Regions from separate parts of the Pseudoalteromonas qingdaonensis genome, predicted to be linked through region 2. Evidence: predicted binding sites of a transcription regulator. Region 2 holds the regulator's gene; each other region holds the start of a gene.
What was found. The regulator ArgR, encoded in region 2, controls arginine synthesis, uptake and breakdown. The targets are predictions, from matches to a motif close to ANTGAATANNTATTCANT.
Positions count from the first base shown of each region.

Region 1: WCN91_RS06195 (aspartate aminotransferase family protein) is a predicted target of ArgR. The motif match lies at 1,627-1,644, and genes of this name have one in related genera.
Region 3: gltB (glutamate synthase large subunit) is a predicted target of ArgR. The motif match lies at 1,247-1,264, and genes of this name have one in related genera.
Region 4: argC (N-acetyl-gamma-glutamyl-phosphate reductase) is a predicted target of ArgR. The motif match lies at 1,076-1,093, and genes of this name have one in related genera.

Region 1 covers NZ_JBCGCU010000005.1:81,735-84,912, reverse strand. The annotation lists gene WCN91_RS06205 (anthranilate synthase component II) at 1-345, shown strand, start outside; gene WCN91_RS06200 (HDOD domain-containing protein) at 356-1,516, shown strand; gene WCN91_RS06195 (aspartate aminotransferase family protein) at 1,870-3,069, shown strand.
Region 2 covers NZ_JBCGCU010000008.1:115,495-118,672, forward strand. The annotation lists gene mdh (malate dehydrogenase) at 1-619, opposite strand, end outside; gene argR (transcriptional regulator ArgR) at 1,193-1,660, shown strand; gene WCN91_RS09155 (Dyp-type peroxidase) at 2,038-2,949, opposite strand; gene WCN91_RS09160 (ABC transporter ATP-binding protein) at 3,010-3,178, opposite strand, start outside.
Region 3 covers NZ_JBCGCU010000003.1:16,760-19,937, forward strand. The annotation lists gene WCN91_RS03745 (substrate-binding periplasmic protein) at 110-1,024, shown strand; gene gltB (glutamate synthase large subunit) at 1,378-3,178, shown strand, end outside.
Region 4 covers NZ_JBCGCU010000001.1:324,461-327,638, reverse strand. The annotation lists gene argE (acetylornithine deacetylase) at 1-1,021, opposite strand, end outside; gene argC (N-acetyl-gamma-glutamyl-phosphate reductase) at 1,250-2,257, shown strand; gene argB (acetylglutamate kinase) at 2,268-3,038, shown strand; gene WCN91_RS01475 (ornithine carbamoyltransferase) at 3,047-3,178, shown strand, end outside.

The DNA of each region.
Region 1 (3,178 bases), on a different contig from region 2:
CTGGGGCATCAAACCATAGCCCAGGCCCTAGGCGCTCAAGTGGTGCGAGCCAAAGAGGTGATGCATGGTAAAACCTCTATAATACGTACCACACAGCAGGGCGTTTTTGCCGGATTAGACGAGCGCATTGAAGTGTGTCGTTATCACTCCCTGGTGGTGGCCCCGGAAACCTTACCAGCCGAGCTGCAAATTACTGCCTGGACTGAGAATGATCAGGGTGAGATGGATGAAATCATGGGTTTATTGCATACTAACAAGGCATTAGAAGGGATTCAGTTCCACCCGGAAGCCATTCTTACCGAGCACGGGTTGGCTATGTTAAAACACTTTATCGAGCGAAATTAACGACCAGATCATGGTAACTCAACAGCAGCAGGTTAGTCAGCGCATCGGCGCCTTAGAACGACGCGGCAATGATATATTGCTTGGGCATGCCTTTGCCCAGCAACAACTCGGCTTGAGTAAAACCTTGGATGGTCAAGCGGGTGAGCCCCTGTTGCAGCGCACCTTGCTGGCGGTGGAGCAAGCAGCCTTGGCGCAAAGACAAAAGGCCAGTACAAAACTGGAGTTGCTTCGCGCTAAGGTAAGTACCAACTTACACCTGTTGATAGAAGAAGAAATTGAGTCGCAACTTAACCGGCTAGACAACCTCTATACCGAGGTACTGGGTATAGAAGATGCGGCGATAGCGCTTATCGATCAGCTGGCCAGTAAGGGCGCTAGCATTAACCGTTTAGAGCCCTTGGTAAAACACCTGAACTGGTTTTCTCGGGAGTTGGTTACTTTGGTAAACCAGTCACCTCATCGCCAGGACGATAATGAGCGCGCGGTAAAAATTGATACCCCGGCGCTGGCGCTGCGCTATCTGGGGCTGGAAAAGCTGAAGTGGACCTTGCCTAAACTTGCCCTGCGCCACTGGCTTCCTCATAGCAGCGAACCCTTTCCCTTGCTTAAACGCAAACTAGGTGAAGCGGCCTTAGGCCGTGCCGCCTGCGCTGCTAAATTGGCAGAATTGGAGGGGCAGGACGTCTATGCCGCCCATGTTGGCGCCCTGTTTATGGAGCTGGGCAGGGTGGTGCTGACACGGCTTTATTTGCGTATCTTTCAGCAAATTTGGCAGCATCAGGTAAGTTTGGCCCATGGTGAAGGGAAAAAAGCCCTGCATGATGCGCTGATCACCATAGAGCCGGATCCCCTTTACCTGCGTAACCTGTTTTGTGAGCGTGCTCTCGAGGTCACCCGACGTCTAATTGAAAAAATGGGTCTGGAACATTTGAACCTGAACGCCGCTTTCGATGACATTGCCCTGGTGGAGCCACAGCAACTTAGCGGCGCAGCTAAAACTCTGGTGCAGGCCGATGGTTATTGTCAGATCCATTGGTTACAGCAACATCAATTACTTACGCTGGGTGAGCGGCAGTTATGGTATGCCTATCTTGGTCTTAAAAACTCGCAACTAACACATTTGGCGAGTGTCAATTTTGCTGCTTTAGCCCAGCAAATTGATGCAAAATAAGCCATAGCTGAAAATTTTTTGTAAATATTTTACGTATATTCATTCAAATACTATTCAGTATACGCTTTGATGGCGGCAACTCATGCCGTATGGTTTCTTCTCTAATCGCACTAAAATAGTTATTCACTCAAGGTGAAAATCTATCCTCAATGCCTGTATTTACGGGGTCTGCATAAAAGTTTTGCATGAGACTTTACGGGTTTTTTCTGAAATAATGCTGTTATTCATGTAGTGCTTTGTCCGTCGCCTTAATGGCGGATTTCATAGCCTGTTACGAGTGTTGCACTAGCTTTAAGGTTTCCAGCCTTTGGCTTGGTAGCCACTTTTAACACCAGACTCAATGAGGAAATAAAATGACAGTTAATCGCGCTTTATTTGATGAAGTAATGGTTCCTAACTACAACCCATCGGACGTGATCCCTGTACGCGGCGAAGGCGCCCGTGTATGGGACCAGCAAGGCCGTGAGTTTATCGACTTTGCCGGTGGTATTGCGGTTAACTGTTTGGGTCATTGTCACCCAGCGCTTGTTGCGGCATTAAAAGAGCAGGGCGAGAAAATTTGGCACCTGTCGAATATCTGGACCAATGAGCCGGCACTACGCCTGGCGAAGAAAATGACCGATGCTACTTTTGCCGATCAGGTTTATTTTGCTAACTCAGGTGCTGAAGCCAACGAAGCAGCACTAAAGCTTGCTCGTCGCTGGGCCCTAGATAACTTCGGTGCACAAAAATCAAAAATCATCGCCTTTAACCAAGGCTTCCACGGTCGTACCTTCTTCACCGTAACCGTGGGTGGCCAGGCCGCTTATTCGGACGGTTTCGGTCCTAAGCCGGGTGATATTGTGCACTGTGATTACAACGATCTGGAAGCATTCAAATCATTGATCGACGACAACACCTGTGCGGTTATGATGGAGCCATTGCAAGGCGAAGGTGGCATCATTGCCCCTGAAGTCGATTTTGTTAAAGGCGTACGTGAGCTGTGCGATAAGCACAATGCACTGCTTATTTTCGATGAAGTACAAACAGGTGTTGGCCGTACCGGTGAGCTTTATGCTTATCAGGGTCTGGGTGTAACGCCAGATATCATGAGCTCGGCTAAAGCCTTGGGTGGCGGTTTCCCTATCGGTGCCATGCTGACCACTAAAGAGATTGCCAAGCACCTTAAGCCGGGTACGCATGGTTCAACCTACGGCGGTAACCCGCTGGCGTGTGCGGTAGCCGAAGCGGCTTTCGACACTATCAATGATCCTGCGGTATTAGCTGGCGTTAAAGAAAAAGAAGTACTATTCAAGCAACTTTTGAATGACATCAATGCTAAGTACGATGTTTTCAGTGGTGTGCGTGGTCAAGGCCTGCTTATCGGTGCAGTAGTGAACGATAAGTTCAAGGGCCGTGCCCGTGAATTCCTGGTTGCCAGCATGGAACAAGGTTTGATGTCGCTTGTGGCCGGTGCCGATGTGGTACGTTTCACACCATCATTGGTGATCAGCGAAGAAGAGATTCGCGAAGGTATGGCACGCTTTGAAAAAGCGGTTGCCAGCCTGGTTTAAGCACTTCACCGCGGCGTTCTGTCTAATTATTAGAACGTCGGTCAATTTGAAGTTTGGCGCTGCATGGCGCGGCGCCAGGCTTGTTATGGTTTAACCTTTAGGGAGTAAG
Region 2 (3,178 bases):
GAATGCGTGTAGTAAGTGCTGCGATTTCCTCGTCAGAGAAAGTAGCGCCTTGTACTTGTGAAAGAAGAGGAAGAATAGTTGTGCCCGAGTGACCACCGATCACAGGAACTTTAACTTGGCTTACATCTAGGCCTTTAAGCTCGGCAACGAAAGTCTCAGCACGGATAACATCAAGCGTTGTTACACCAAATACGCGAGCTGGGTCATAAGTACCCGCTTTTTTAAATACTTCAGCAACGATTGGCACAGTGCCGTTTACCGGGTTAGTGATCACACCTACCATAGCTTTAGGACAGTTTTTAACTATGCCTTCAGCAAGCGTCTGGATGATGCTCGCGTTTACGTTGAATAGGTCAGCACGATCCATGCCCGGCTTACGTGGCATACCCGCTGGGATCAAAACAACGTCACAACCGCTTAGTGCTGCATCAAGGTCGTCTTTACCGAAACCTTTTACCGCTACTGCAGTTGGGATGTGTGATAGGTCTACGGCAACACCAGGAACAACAGGCGCTACGTCGTATAGAGATAGTTCAGAACCAGCAGGAAGGCTATTTTTTAGTAGTAAAGATAGCGCTTGACCGATACCACCGGCAGCACCTAAAACGGCAACTTTCATTTTAATTCTCCGTAAATAACGAGACTAGGTTATGTGAGATTAGGGTCATCAGACCTAAAGATGGCCTAAAGATAATGAAAATAGGCAATAAAGACAAATTAATCCGCGTTATTTTGAGGATAATCTCGACCATAGTCGTAAACTTAAGTGTAAAGATTCTAGGGTCTGTTTATCTTTGAGGTTTACTTTATGTTCAATCTAAACGCATTCTGATGAATATAATCACTGATTTATGTGGTCAAATTCATCCATGAAGCTTGGTTACATCGCGCATCCATGCGCTCACCTCGCTAAGCTGCGAAGCATTGCTTCGGTCTTGCTCGCCTATGTTCATAGCGAGTAACACAGAGCAGGATGCGTTTAGATGAACCCGCAGGGCAGCGTTTGTAGCGCATTTCTACTGCGTTGTTACATGTTTATGTAGAATACTACACCACACATGTGCCGCCTTGTATAAATGCGCTACAAACTGCTGCAGAAACAAACAGCAAAGGTCAACAGACCCTACTAAGATGAAATGGCTGCGGTTCTTAGGTAGAATATTGACAATAATTTGCAAAGAAGAATGACATTATGCAAGCGCACGAAAAACAGGAAGCTCTGGTCAAGGCCTTTAAGGCGTTATTAAAAGAAGAAAACTTCGGCTCTCAGGGAGAGATAGTCGATGCCCTTAAAGAACAAGGTTTTGACAATATCAGTCAAAGCAAGGTTTCGCGCATGCTTAGTAAATTCGGTGCGGTGCGAACCCGCAATGCCAAGCAGGAAATGGTGTACTGCTTACCCGCAGAATTGGCCGTGCCCACCGCCAAGTCACCACTGCGCCAACTGGTGATCGACATTGTTCACAATGAAATGATGATCATCATCAACACCAGTCCAGGTGCGGCACAATTGATTGCTCGCCTACTCGATTCTTTGGGCAAGGCCGATGGCGTACTAGGCACCATAGCCGGTGACGATACTATTTTTATCGCTCCCGCCAAGGTGTCAGAAATCGATGTCACCTTAGACAGGGTCCGCAAACTGTTCGACAACGTATAACGAACCACCTTCTTAAGAAAGAAGGTGGCATTGAATTAACCTCTCAAAAAGGGAAGTGGCAGCATAGCCCCTGCGCTAATGTCCTACATTGCCTTCCCTGGCTTTTATCCGGCCTCATCCATGAGGCCCTCGTTCATTCTTTTTGAACGACGAAAAAGAACGAACCAAGAAAACGTCGCCCCAACATCACACTTTTTCCTCAAATAGAAAATTGAAATGCCCGCAACCGCCATGTACGGCACCTCCCTGTCCCGGACATAGCTTTGCAAACATCCATGTTTGCTAATTGCGCTTCAATTTTCTCTTTTCGGGTGTGATGAAGGGGGATATTACGTCTGAAACACTGAAATTACCGGCTGTGACTTGCAGTTAACAGGTCAAGCCTTACTAGATGACAAACTTTTCAGTAATTCCACCGAGGGGGCAAAAAAGGCCGCGCCCATATCCGCCTGAGTAAAGTCGAGCCAGGCATCATAATGCAGATAATTACCTAGCTGGCTATTAAGCATTTGCGCAAAGGCGTTACCACTGGCGGCGCAGGTTACCGACAGCAGGCCCTGTTTATTCATACTCGCAAAGGGCATACCCTGATGTAATAACAGCGGCTGACCCTTTTCATCCTTTAATTCGGTGCACACCGCATGGCTATTAGCGTTAAGCGGCATCAACAATTCACCATCTAAACGAGTGCGTCCCATTACCAGCTCTTGATCTTCCTGACTGAGTGCCTGCCAAGCCGTGAGGTTATGGGTAAAGCGCTGCACATGGATATAGCTGCCATGAGCAAAATACTCTTCGTCACTGACTAGAGCGGTAAGCATTTTCTGGCGCCCGAAAGGAGTATCCGGGGCATAAACAAAGCCGTTAAAATCACGACCATCGAGAAAGCGGAAACAACTGATTTCCTCAACCAGCTCCACGTCCCCAGCCAATAATTGCAAAACACGCTGACCAAAAAGATGATTTACGTCTTCACGGTCAGAGCGTATTTGCACAAATAAATCAAATGGCTGCACACCGACGCTATGATCGCTATGACTGATACGGGGAAAACTTGTGAGTGTGGCCGGTGTACGCTCGGGGTGTAAAAGCGGCCAATACTGAGCGCCGATGGCGACAAAGCTGGCCACCATGGCTTCAGAAAAACGCTCGTCAAACTCTCTCTGCACATCAAGGAGCTGAGCAAGTTTGCCCTTAAGTGTTTCATCCTGACCATCGAGGACATTAAAAAACAGATGCAAGCCATGTAAGTTAGCTTGCGCGCACACGCCGGATTGCGCTTTGGCCATCTAATTTCCTATGTTTTTTATTCTTAATAGTGAGCCCGCCTGCAATACGGGCCGGGGCGCTTAGGCGGTGAAAAAATTTACCGCATGTGAACTAATTGTAATAGATAGCCTTTGTCCCGGCAAAAACTCTTGTTCAGGTTGTTTTACTGGTATTTCAATCTCTTGCCCTAACACCTGCACCCGATACACGTACTCGGTACCGACAAAACGCTTAGACACAACGGTTACA
Region 3 (3,178 bases), on a different contig from region 2:
ATAATACTTAAGCCGGCATTCGTCGGCTTTTCTTTTACTTTTCTTTCCATCTCGCCAGCATCTATTACACTTTCATCTAGGCATTAATGGGTGACAATGGAAGTGGGTGATGTTCTCAGTGCGAATTCAGGGAATGCTGCTGTTACTCCTTGCTACAAGCTGGCCATTTATGTGTGGCGCGGCGACAGACAAGGTGACGCAAGTAACTCTGGAATACCGACTCGATAATCAGAATTACAGTTACACCGGCATTTGGCAGGGGGCGACTCTGAGTTTTGATGGCGGCCGCGAGCGCAAAGCTGTGGTAGCCACTCTTAATTGGCCTCCTTATATTGGTAGACAAGAATGCCAAGGTGGCTGGCTGCTTCAGTATATGGCGGCGGTGATAATACAGGCTGGCTACAATCCCGAATTTCGTTTTTTACCTTGGGCCCGTGCTGTGCGTATGGCGGAGCTGGGTCATGTGGATATACTTGCTCCCGAATATGAAATAGAAGCCTCGGCGCCGTCCGATGTGGTGCTGGGCAATACTCGTTTACAGCATTTAGCCTTGTCCTCTCCTTACGCCCACACTCCCGTGCATTATATTAGCGCCGCCAAGGCTTCCCTGACACAGGCGCCCGAACCTAAGTCCTTGTCCGACTATGCGATAGGCGTGGTGCGCGGCTACCAAAATTCCCCAGAGGTTGACCAAGTGCTTGATAGCGGCCGCGTGATTGTGCAACAAGCCATAGACGATGGCCAAAACCTGCAATTGTTACTTAATGATCGGGTTAATCTGATCCTTGCCGACCCCTTGGTGATAGCAACCTTGGCCAAACGTCAGGGCATAGATGAGGGCAGTTATAGGGTGTTGCAACCGGCGATCGCCAAGCAGCCCTTGTACTTTGCCCTGTCAACGGCGCGGCCCCAGTGGCAAGGGTTAATGACGGATATTAATAGCAGCATCACCAAGATGCAGAAACAGGCATTGCGTACACAACTAATATCCCGTCTCACACAAGTTTGCCCTGCATATAATTAAAAGAATGATGAATACCCAACGATGTGACTGAATAATTATTCATTATATAGCGTCGTTTACGTTAACGTAAGGCTAGCATTGACCTTGGCGTTACTTAGCGTTATTTTGCATTTTTTCATTTTGACACTGGTGTCATGTTAAAAATAACGAATATAGGTCGGATAAATAGTACAAGGTGTTTACTTTTTATGGTGATCACAAATAATGAAAAATATTCAAGATTGTGAATATGTATTCGTTATTTCGTTGACACTCCAGATGCAAAGGGTTAGCGTTGACGGTCCGCTAGCACCACAGCAAGGGTCAATAATTGCCAAGCTAGCACGCAGTAGCAATGGGGAGAGGGGTCCAAAATGTTATATGACTCAAGTTTAGAAAAAGATAATTGCGGCTTTGGCTTAATAGCCCAGGTCAACGGTCAGGTTAGCCATAAACTTATTCGCACCGCCATTACCGGATTGGCGCGTATGGAGCATCGTGGCGGTATTTCTGCCGATGGTAAAACCGGCGATGGCTGTGGTTTATTGATGCAAAAGCCCGATAGCTTCTTTCGTGCTATTGCCAAAGAAAATGATTGGTTGTTGGGTAAAAACTATGCTGTAGGCATGCTTTTTTTAAGTCAGGATCCTGTCCAGGCACAGGCGGCCAAGACGCTTGTGGCAAAAGAATTAGAGCAGGAAACCCTGACCTTGGTGGGCTGGCGCGAGGTGCCTGTGGATACCAGTTATCTGGGGGATATTGCCTTGGCGCAATTGCCGCAGTTTGTGCAGGTATTTGTCAGTGCCCCTGAGGGCTGGCGCCCAAATGACTTAGAGCGCCGCTTGTATATCGCCCGGCGCCGAATCGAAAAGCAGTTGCAGCAGGATAAGGATTTTTATATCGCCAGCTTGTCAGGTCTGGTGACCGTCTACAAGGGCTTGATGATGCCCGAAGACCTGCCGAATTTTTACCTCGACTTGGCCGATATGCGTATGACCACGGCCATTTGTGTGTTCCACCAACGCTTCTCCACCAATACCCAACCGCGCTGGCCTTTGGCTCAGCCGTTTAGATATTTGGCGCACAATGGCGAGATCAACACCATCACGGGCAACCGCCAATGGGCCAGAGCTCGCGCCTATAAATTTGCCTCGCCGCTGTTGCCGGACTTACAAACCGCGGCGCCTTTTGTGAATGAAAGCGGTTCGGATTCATCGAGCCTGGATAATATGCTCGAGCTGTTTTTGGCCGGCGGCATGGACCTGTTCCGTGCCATGCGTATGTTGGTGCCGCCAGCATGGCAGAAAAACCGCGCCATGGATGAGGATTTACGCGCCTTCTACGATTTTAACTCCATGCATATGGAGCCCTGGGATGGCCCCGCCGGCATAGTGATGTCGGATGGTCGCTTCGCCGCCTGTAATCTGGATAGAAACGGCCTGCGTCCGGCACGCTATGTGTTGACCCAGGACGGCTTTATTACCCTGGCCTCAGAAGTGGGGATCTGGGATTATGCTGCCGATGAGGTGGTGGAAAAAGGCCGGGTAGGCCCAGGTGAGCTGATGGTCATAGATACTTTGCATGGCAAGGTATGGCATTCCGATGAAATCGATCAGGACCTAAAAGCCCGCCACCCTTACAAGCAATGGCTTGAGCAAAACGTTAAGCGCCTGACGCCTTTTGAGTTACTGAGCGATAAAGAGGCGGGTAACCGTTCGTTCGATGAAGAAACCCTGCTTATCTATCAAAAGATGTTCGCCTATACCAATGAAGAGTTGGATCAGGTGATCCGAGTGATGGGTGAAAATGGCCAGGAAGCGACAGGATCCATGGGGGATGACACCCCGTTTGCCGTGCTGTCCGAGGGACATAGATCCCTGTTCGACTATTTCCGCCAGAAATTTGCTCAGGTAACTAACCCGCCCATAGATCCACTGCGGGAAAATCATGTTATGTCTTTGGCGACCTGTATTGGCCGCGAACAAAATGTCTTTAACGAGACCACGGGCCATGCCAAGCGCTTGCAGTTTGACACTCCTATACTTATGTATTCCGACATGGTACAGCTGCGCAGCGCCAATGATGAGCACTACAGCCATAGTTCAATCGATTTAAATTACACCGCCGATGAAACCCTGGAGCAGGCCTTAGTGCGCATTTGTGATGAAGCGCAGC
Region 4 (3,178 bases), on a different contig from region 2:
CACAGCCCAGTTGTTGGATAAAAGGTGCTTCGGTGCAGTAGTTAACCGCCACCGCCTGTTGTTGTGAGAGCTTTTCTGCCAGCTTCACCAGGGCGCTGTCCTTGGTGCCGGCAAAGGCAGGAATAGGCTCGTGCATATCCCAAACCTCCACAGAGCCTGGATAGCGGGTATTGATCTCCTTGGTGGCATCAAGCAGCATGGCCTGTAGCTCGGCGATGCTAAGCCCGGGCAGCGGGCGCATATCCAGCTGTAATTCACAGCAGCCGCAAATGCGATTGGCATTGTCGCCACCATGGATATGACCCAGGTTCAAAGTAGGGTAGGGAATAGCAAAATCTGCAACTGAATATTTATTCTTTAATTCTTCTTTTAACTTCAGCAGATTTTGAATCACCAAATGCATCACTTCAATGGCATTGATGCCACGCTCCGGATCTGAGCTATGGCCGCTTTTACCAATAATGCGAATGGCCGAAGTCATATGCCCCTTATGAGTAAATACCGGCACCATGTCGGTGGGCTCACCGATAATACAGCGCTCGGGTTTAAGGTCTGGATAACGGGCCACCTCTTGAGCGCCGGCCATGGTGGTTTCTTCATCGGCGGTGGCCAACAACAATAAAGGACGTTGTTGTTTGCTGCTATCAAGCTCGGCAATGGCATTGAGCACAAAAGCAAAGAAGCCTTTCATATCAATGCTCCCCAAACCATAGAGCTTGTTATCTACAGCACTGAGTGTAAAAGGGTCGCGCTGCCAACGGCCTTCATCAAAGGGCACTGTGTCCGTGTGCCCGGCCAGCATTAAACCACCGGCGCCGCTGCCGCGTTTGGCCAGCAGATTGTATTTGCCGAGGGCGCTTTGCAGTTCGATAACTTCACAGTGAAAACCCAGGGACTCACACCAGGTTGCCAGCAGTTCAATAACACCACGGTTACTCTGGCTAAGCGCAGGATCGAGGGAGCTTATCGAGGGGGCGGCGATAAGCTGCTGGTAGCGCGTTAGAAAATCTGGGTTCGACATATAAATTCCAAATATTTATTCATAAAGATTGCATAACAATATAAATGTCTTTATAGTGAATATCAATTCACATTTTAAGCATAAATATTGGTTTAGGTTAATGGTTCACTACCTCTTTAGCATAACGTCACGACGATAGTTCGAGTACACATATCTCCCTTGTGTGTACTCGCTTTTTTTCGTCGGGCGTCTCGCCCGTTACTTGGTTCCTAATTTTGAGTGTAATTAATGAATATTGTAATTATTGGCGCGAGTGGCTATAGCGGTGCGGAACTAGCCAAATTAGTCGCAACACACCCTCATTTTCAACTTGTTGGCTGTTATGTATCTGCCGGTAGTGCGGATCTTCATAAACCTTTAAGCGCTCTGTATCCAGAGCATAAGGGCATAGTGGATCTGCCGCTGCAAGGCATGGACGAGAATGCGATTGCCAACATAGCGGCGCAGGCTGATGCCGTGTGTCTGTGTACAGATCATAAAGTCAGTGTAGAACTGGCTCCTCAGTTTCTTGCCCATGGCTTGAAGGTGTTTGATCTATCCGGTGGCTTTCGTCTTGCCGATGCCCATTTGTATGAAGAATTCTATGGTTTCGCCCATCAACATCCCGAGCTATTAGCGCAGGCCGTGTATGGTTTAGCGGAATGGCACAGCGAAGCGCTTAAAAGTGCGCAGCTGGTGGCTGTGGCCGGTTGTTACCCAACCGCCAGTTTAAATGCCCTTAAACCTTTGCAGCAGGCAGGCTTGTTGGCTGGCGATCAGCAGGTGATCATCAATGCGGTATCCGGGGTAACAGGAGCCGGGCGTAAAGCCGCTATTGGTACCCACTTCTGTGAAGTCTCTTTGGCTCCTTATGGTTTGTTTAACCACCGCCATACACCGGAAATCGAGCAGTCTTTGCAGCACCCTGTGCTCTTTACGCCACACCTGGGTAATTTTAAACGCGGCATTTTGGCCACTATTTACGCCACCTTAAATGCCGGTGTGACTCTGGATGATGTCAGCAGTGCCTACCAGGTACTGGCCGACGAACCTCTAATTCGCCTGTTGGGCGCCAATCAGGTGGCCTCCATTAAGGGCATAGAAAATCAACCCTATGTCGACATCGGTTGGCATGTAAAAGGGCAGCAGCTGATTGTCAGCGCCGCCATAGACAACCTGCTCAAAGGCGCCTCGGGTCAAGCCCTGCAGTGCATGAACCTGAATGCGGGTCTGGCCATTAACACCGGTTTGGTATGAGGAACACATGATGACTACTAAGAAAACTTGGGTAATCAAACTCGGTGGTGCGGTATTAAATAATCCCGCGGCGCTTGATGCGCTCTTTGTGGCTTTGGGCTCGCAGCAACAGGCAAATTTTGTGCTTGTTCATGGCGGCGGTGCTCTTGTTGACAGCTGGCTGCAAGACGCAGGTTTTGCTACCGCCAAACATCAGGGCTTACGTATTAGCCCGGCGGAGCAAATGCCTTATATCGTCGGCGCCCTGGCCGGTTGTGCTAACAAGCAATTACTTGGTGCAGCGCTGAAAAACAAGCTAAAGCCAGTGGGCTTAAGCCTGTTTGAGGCGGGCATTAATGCCGAGCAAAAGCTAAAGGCACTGGGCCAGGTGGGTGAGTGTATCCCCACTGCGGACTCAATTTTACCCCTGCTTATTGAAGCCGGGCGGTTAGCCCTGGTGAGCTCTATTGGTTTTGATGAACAAGGACACTGGTACAACGTTAACGCCGATGAAGCAGCGGCGGCCATCGCCAAGCTACTTGGCGCCGAACTTATTTTTATGACGGATGTGGAAGCCGTGCTGGACCAACAAGGTCAAGCTTTGCATCAGTTAGATAAAGCACAAATAGAAGACCTGATAGCGCAAGGAGTTATCTCGGGCGGGATGGAGGTCAAAGTAAAGACCAGCCTTCTTGCCGCCCAGCATTTACGACGTGGTGTGTATATCTCCAGCTGGCAAAAGCCAGAAAACCTTATTGCATTGCTCCAAGGAGAGCATGTCGGCACCCAAATTAGTATGTAGATAACACCATGAAACAAGATTTTATTACCGGCCTTGAGCTGGACGAAAAAAAGATTTTAACGCTTTTATCCTTGGCGCAAAAAATGAAGGCGCAGCCACAGGACTATGCGCAGGCACTGGCTGGCAAGTCTATTGTCACC